Catellatospora sp. TT07R-123: one gene and its partner. The protein of the gene in region 2 interacts with the protein of the main gene of each other region in a pairwise test. Links are inferred from orthologs where the notes say so. Each region holds a gene or a part of one and is shown on either strand. Other genes may lie near its edges.

Evidence for each region.
Region 1: the proteins of Cs7R123_RS24420 (region 2) and rsfS interact in binary tests that used the Escherichia coli proteins (3 or more experiments, as listed by UniProt). The link is inferred for Catellatospora sp. TT07R-123 from one-to-one orthologs.

The regions. Positions count from the first base shown.
Region 1 is NZ_BNEM01000001.1:3,179,586-3,182,749, forward strand. The notes cover bases 259-3,109. They hold rsfS (ribosome silencing factor), read right to left. Parts: upstream 1,954-3,109; coding sequence 1,564-1,953; downstream 259-1,563. Other genes in these bases: Cs7R123_RS13585 (DegV family protein), read right to left, coding at 259-455; Cs7R123_RS13590 (hypothetical protein), read right to left, coding at 472-891; Cs7R123_RS13595 (histidine phosphatase family protein), read right to left, coding at 938-1,567; nadD (nicotinate-nucleotide adenylyltransferase), read right to left, coding at 2,163-2,747; pepN (aminopeptidase N), read right to left, coding at 2,763-3,109. In the rest of the region: more of Cs7R123_RS13585, read right to left, coding at 1-258; more of pepN, read right to left, coding at 3,110-3,164. UniProt on the Escherichia coli protein: Functions as a ribosomal silencing factor. Interacts with ribosomal protein uL14 (rplN), blocking formation of intersubunit bridge B8.
Region 2 is NZ_BNEM01000002.1:916,704-920,016, forward strand. The notes cover bases 98-3,097. They hold Cs7R123_RS24420 (AAA family ATPase), read right to left. Parts: upstream 2,141-3,097; coding sequence 1,055-2,140; downstream 98-1,054. Other genes in these bases: Cs7R123_RS24415 (DUF5682 family protein), read right to left, coding at 98-1,051; Cs7R123_RS24425 (DUF4132 domain-containing protein), read right to left, coding at 2,137-3,097. Also shown: more of Cs7R123_RS24415, read right to left, coding at 1-97; more of Cs7R123_RS24425, read right to left, coding at 3,098-3,313.

The DNA of each region.
Region 1 (3,164 bases), on a different replicon or contig from region 2:
CGGCTGATGGTGGACAGCGCCGCCTCGCGTACCCCCTTGAGGTCCCTGCCCTCGGCCGCGGCCCGCGCCGCCGCCAGGGCCGGGAAGCCCACGCCCATCGCCGCCGAGCACGAGTCGACCACCTCGACCGGCCCGGCCGCCTGCTTGGCCGCGATCGCGGCCGAGCCGAGCGTGCCCGACAGCGCCCCGGCCAGGTGCACCGAGACGACACCGTCGACGCCCGCGGCGAACAGGTGGTCGTACACCTGCTTGAACTCGGCCGGAGTGGGCTGGGAGGTGGTGACCGACACCCGCCGCGCGGTCAGCGCCACCGCGACCTCGGCCGGGGTGACGTCGACGCCCTCGCGGCCCGACACGCCGCCGAGCACGATGTGCAGGGGCACCACGGTGAGCGTCCCGTCGCCGACGGCGGCGGGCAGGTACGCGGTGGAGTCGGTGACGACGGCTACGGCCATGCGCGCACGCTACCTGTCACGACGGCTGTGCCGAGATGACCTCGAGCACAGGCCCCATCTGGCAGATCGTCGCGATGTCGGTGCGGATGCGGCCGGTGACCGTCAGCCGGGCCCCGGGCGTGATGACGTCGCGGTCGCCGCCCATCAGCTCGTAGGTCTTGCCGGACGCGCGCAGCACGGTGCAGCCGCCCTCCAGGTCGACATGCTCGACGGTGCCGGTCACGGTGATCTCGTCCCTGGCCGGGGGCGGGATGCTCGGGCCGCCCTTCGGCGGCTTGGGCGTGCCCGCGCCCGGCGACGGTGCGCTGCTCACACTGGCCTCCCCGGTGGGTGTGCCGTTCGGCTCCGCGGTGCCGGTGCGCGCGCAACCGGCCAGCAGGCCGCCCAGCAGCGTCGCGGCCAGCAGGGTTCGCGTCAGGTGCTTTCGCGTCGTCATGTCAGATGGGACGTTACCGGCACGCCGGGAGTTGCGCGAGCGCTGCTCAGACACCCGCGTTGTACGCCGACACCCGCCAGCCGTGCTCTGCCGAGTGGGTCAGGTCGACCCAGTGGCAGTTCTGGATCGGCATGATCGTCGGCAGGATCTCGTACGGCCAGCCCAGCAGGGTGGCGACGCCGTACTTGATGGCGGCGCCGTGCGAGGCGAGCACCGTGGTGGCACCCGGGGCGGCCTCGGCGGCCTGCCGGATGACCTCGACGACCCGCTTGCCCAGGTCGGCCAGTGGCTCGACGCCGTCGCCCGGGGCGTCCACGGCGTCACGCCAGCCGCGCCACGAGACCGGGAACCGCTCCTTGACCTCGGTCATCAGCAGGTCTTCCCACTGCCCGAAGCCGCGCTCGCGCAGCCGCGGGTCGCGCTCGGCCACCAGCCCGGTCAGCTCCGCCAGCGCGGCCGCGGTGTGCGCGGCGCGGCTGAGGTCGCTGGTGACCAGCCGGACGGGGCCGCGGCGAGCGAGCGCCGGGGCCGCGGCAGCAGCCTGCGCGCGGCCCGTGTCGTTGAGCGGCGAGTCCTGCTGCCCCTGCACCCGGCCCTCGGCGTTGTAGTACGTGTTGCCGTGCCGCCAGAGGACGACCCGGGTCACAGCGTGCTCCGAGCCCCGCTCGTTGCTCACGCGGCGTCCTGGGCCGCCAGGTGGCGGTCGACGAACTCGATCCGGGCGCAGTCCTTCCACAGCCGGTCCAGCGCGTAGAACTCGCGCTCCTCGCTGTGCTGCACGTGCACCACGATGTCGTTGAAGTCCAGCAGGACCCAGCGGCCGGCGCGCTCGCCCTCGCGGCGCACGGGCTTGGCCTTCTCGGGCAGCTGGAGCAGGGCATCCTCGATCGCGTCGACGATGGCGAGCACCTGGCGTTCGTTGGAGGCGGAGGCGACCACGAAGACGTCGGTGATGACGAGCTGGTCGCCCACGTCCAGCAGGACGATGTCCTCGGCCTTCTTGTCGGCGGCGGCCTGTGCTGCGGCCAGCGCCATCTCGACGGCACGCTCGGTTGCGGGCACCTTGGTCCTTTCGGTCGTGTCATGCTCGCCAGCTACCGCGGCCTTAATCGGCGTCATCCTTCGCGCTGCTACGGATGACACCGAGCGGCCGCTACCGCTGGCGACGGTCAACCCCCCGCTGGGTGCGGACAGGCTTGACATCAAGAATCTCACAGGCGCGCCGGAAGACGCCGCTGAGATTGCGACGAGGTGCCCCAGCCCACCGCCGATCAGCGGTAAAGACGCCGTTTTGTGATGTATTGCACTACCCCGTCCGGTACCAGGTACCAGACGGGCTGGCCCGCGGCGACGCGCCGGCGGCAGTCGGTGGACGAGATCGCCATCGCCGGCACCTGGACCAGGCTCACCACGTCGGCGGGCAGATGCGCGTCGGTGAGGTCGAACCCGGGCCGGGTCACCCCGACGAAGTGGGCCAGCTCGAACAGCTGGTTCGCGTCCTTCCAAGAGAGGATCTTGGAAAGCGCGTCGGCGCCGGTGATGAAGAACAGCTCGGTCTTCTCGCCGTACTGCCCGCGCAGCTCACGCAGGGTGTCCACCGTGTAGGTGTCCCCGCCCCGGTCGATGTCGGCCCGGCTGACGGAGAACCGCGGGTTCGACGCGGTCGCGATGACCGTCATCAGGTAGCGGTCCTCCGCCGCCGTCACCGGGTTGCCGCTCTTCTGCCACGGCTGCCCGGTCGGCACGAACACGACCTCGTCGAGGGCGTAGCGGTCGGCCACCTCGCTGGCGGCCACGAGGTGTCCATGGTGGATGGGATCGAAGGTCCCGCCCATGATCCCGATACGACTCGCCACGCCCTCCACCGTACGTCAGCCTCTGGCCCGCAGCGCCCGCGCTAGATCATCGGTGCTGTCGGCCAGCTGCCGCGCCGGCAGCGGGTGCACCGGGCCCGCCAGCGCCCGCTCGGCGGCGGCCAGCGTGGCGGGCGACACGGCGTAGACCGGGTACGCGGCCGCGACCAGGTGGGCCAGCATGTCGCCCGAGCGGCCGGCCGAGGCGGGCAGCTCGGCGAAGAACCGCGCCACGTACGGCTCGGTCAGCTCGGCGTGCTCTGGCTGCCACATCCCCAGCCCGGCCGCGGCGCAGATCCGGTTGGACAGCCCCTGCTCGCGCACGATCAGGTCGAAGGCCCACGCCTTGGCCTGCGGGTCCGGCCGCGACGCACGGCAGCGCACGGCCTCCTGCTCACCCCGGGCGCTGTTGTCGCGCGC
Region 2 (3,313 bases):
CGACGACGGGATGGGTGCCCGCCCTCAGCGGTCCCCGGGTGGCCCACGGCAGCGGCACGTCGACGGCCTCGCCGATCAGCGCGGTGGCCAGGCCGTCGAGAACGTCGGTGCGGGCGGGAGCGGGGTGGCCGCGCAGCATCGCCAGGGCGTCGGCGGTGGCGCGGGCGGCGATCAGATCGGCGGTGGACACCGGCTGGCGGCGGCCCCGCAGCCGCGCGGTCACCGCCTCGGTCAGCCGCCGGGCGGCCTCGTCTGGCCCGTGGTCCCACAGGTGCTGGTAGTAGGCCGGGGACGGCATCCCGGACTGGTAGCCGTCGAAGGCGTCCAGGCGCCGGAACGAGTACGGCACCAGGTAGCTCGCGACGACCGCGTCACCGGGCGGCTCGGGCTGCGCCGGCCAGTCGCGGTCGCCCTGCTGCACCAGCCGGATCAGTGCGGGGCGGTGGAACCCGCCGGTCACCACGACGACGGGCCGCTTGTCGGCATCGGCCGCCGCTGCCCGCACCCAGTGCGCCATGTACCGCTCCCGGGCCGTGTCGCCCGGCCCGGTCTCGGTGTCGCCGCGGACCAGGTCGAAGTAGGCCGCCAGCCGGTCGGCGAGCCCGTCGGCGGGTGCGATCTCGAACAGGTGGTCCCACAGCGTGTCGATGTTGTCGACGGCGAACTCGCGGCACAGCCGCTCGGTCGCGGCGCTGTAGCGGGCCTCGGCGTCGGCGTACCGGTTGTGCAGACCGGACAGGGCCGGATGCCAGGCGGGCAGGTCGATGAAACGCGCCTGGGCGCCGGTGGCGCGGGCGGCGGTCAGGGCCGTCCATTCCGGGGAGTACGCGCACAGCGGCGCCCACGACCCGTGGCTGCGCTGCCCGTCCCGGTAGCCGGTGTACACGGCGACGGGCAGTTCATGGCCCAGCAGCAGCTCGTCCAGCCGCGGGTTCATGTCGGCGGGGCCTTCGACCAGCACGTACGCGGGGCGCAGGGCGGTGATGGTGTCGGCGACCAGCCGGGCGCACGCGGGGCTGTGGTGGCGTACGCCCAGGAACGTGACGGTCACGGGTCAGCCCGGCAGCAGGTGGCGGGCCTCGTACAGGGCCTGCCACTGGTCGCCGCGCCGTCCGTGGGCCTGCTGCTCCAGGTATCGGCGCAGCTTCGCCAGGTCGTCCGGGCTGTCCTTGGCGGCGGTGCCCGCCAGGCAGGACACCAGGTCGGCGGCGGTGCCGGGCTCCCGGCGCAGGAACCAGCCTCGCAGCCCGACGGCGTGCGCCACCGACACCGCCTCGGCGGTGCTCATCACCCCCGACAGCTTGTCGGCGGCGTCACCGCGCACGTTGTGCCCGTCGCGCAGCTCCCGGAACGCGGTGACCAGCACCTCCAGCACGTCGCGGCGCGGCGGCGCGGTGACGCCGGAACGGGCCAGCAGCGCCGCGGCCTCGGTCTCGACCAGGCGCAGCTCGGTGTCGAAGTCGGCGATCGGGAACACGGTCTCGAAGTTGAAGCGCCGCTTGAGCGCGGCGCTCATCTCGTTGACACCCCGGTCACGGGTGTTAGCGGTGGCGATGACGCTGAACCCTTCGCGGGCGAACACCATCGACTGCGGGCCGGTCAGCTCGGGCACGGTCAGCACCCGGTCCGACAGCGGAGACAGCAGGCAGTCCTGCACCTCCAGCGGACAGCGGGTGATCTCCTCGAACCGGACCACCCTGCCCTCGGCCATACCGCGCAGCAGCGGCGCGGGCACCAGCGAGCGGGCCGACGGGCCTTCGGCGACCAGCAGCGCGTAGTTCCACGAGTATTTGATCTGGTCCTCGGTGGTGGCCGCGCCGCCCTGGATGGTCAGGGTCGAGGTGCCGCTGACCGCGGCGGCCAGCAGCTCCGACAGCAGCGACTTGGCGGTGCCGGGCTCGCCGACGAGCATCAGGCCGCGGCTGGTCGCCAGGGTCACCAGGGCCCGGTCGATCAGCGACGGGTCGCCGACGAACTTGCGGCTGACGCCGAGCCGGTCGTCGCCGATGACGAAGGCGCGGGCGGCCCGCAGGCTCAGCGCCCAGCCCGGCGGTCGGTCGCCGTCGTCGGTCTCGCGCAGGCGGTCCAGCTCGTCGGCGTAGCGGTCCTCAGCCGGGGGCCGCTGGAGCTGCTCGTTCACCGGGTGATCTCCTCAAGGTCGCGCAGGAGCTCCGATGCGGTGACCGGGTCCAGCACGTCGAAGGTGGTCGTGCTGCGCTCGGCCCACCACCGGGTGTCGCCGGGGCTGTGGATCCAGACCCGGGGCAGCTTCTGCTCCGGGAACATGTCGATGACGCCGATGGCGATGCCGGGATCCAGCTCGACCATCACGGTCCGGTTGCCGGGCACGTCGCGCTCCATCCAGCCCTGGTGGCCCGCGTCCTGCGGGGCGCCCCGCCGCCAGCCGCGCCGCTCCAGCCCGACCACCCGCCCGGTCGGGATCGTCACCTCACCGAACCTGGTGAGCACGGTGGCGGCTAGCTCCTGCTCGGACAGCCCATACGTCTCGCGGCCCAGCTGCGGGAACGGCTGCAGAATCTCGTAGTCGGCGAACACCCCGGCCCAGGCCCCCAGCATCCCGCCCAGCTCGGCGGGGTGCGCGACGCCGACGATCGCGTCGTCGGGCAGCACCAGCGTCTCGTCCTCGACGTCGGCGAAGCTGCGGTCCTCGGCCACCCGCAGTGCCCCGACCAGCGTCCCGGACTCGTCGTAGCGGCCCCAGACCAGCCGTCGCACGATGTGCCACAGCAGCGGGTGCCCGACCAGCAGCCGCCCGAACTCCTCGCCGGTCCAGCGGCGCCGCGTCACCATCGCCTGTTCCAGCCGCCGGATGTTGTCGGCGGCCACGGTGCGCACATCCTTCTTCAGCCCGCCGAACCGCTGGTAGGCCGCCGGGGCGAGCTCCGGGTCGTCGGCCGCGCCGGGCTTGGGCAGGTCCTTGCGGCGCTTGCCGTCAGGGTCGGCGACATACGGCTTGAGCTGCTCGTCGAAGCCGACGACGAACTGCCGACGGCCGTAGTCGAGCAGCAGGCTGCCATCGGCGGACAGCCCGAAGTCGGGCACCAGCCGGTCGGCCAGCTGCGCCGCCGACAGGCCGAGCTGCGCCGCGACGTCGCTCATCTTCTGCCGCGCCTTGTCCTTCAGCCCGCTGAACTTCACCTTCTCGGCGATGCCGTGCAGGTGCATCAGCGCCGTGTCCGACCCGATGACGGCCAGCACGTCCAGACCGGTGACGGCACGGCTGTGCCCGCCCTCACCGGGCCAGGTCCGGATCAGCGGCGCGAGCCGGCGCACGGTGTCATCGTCGCCGAAC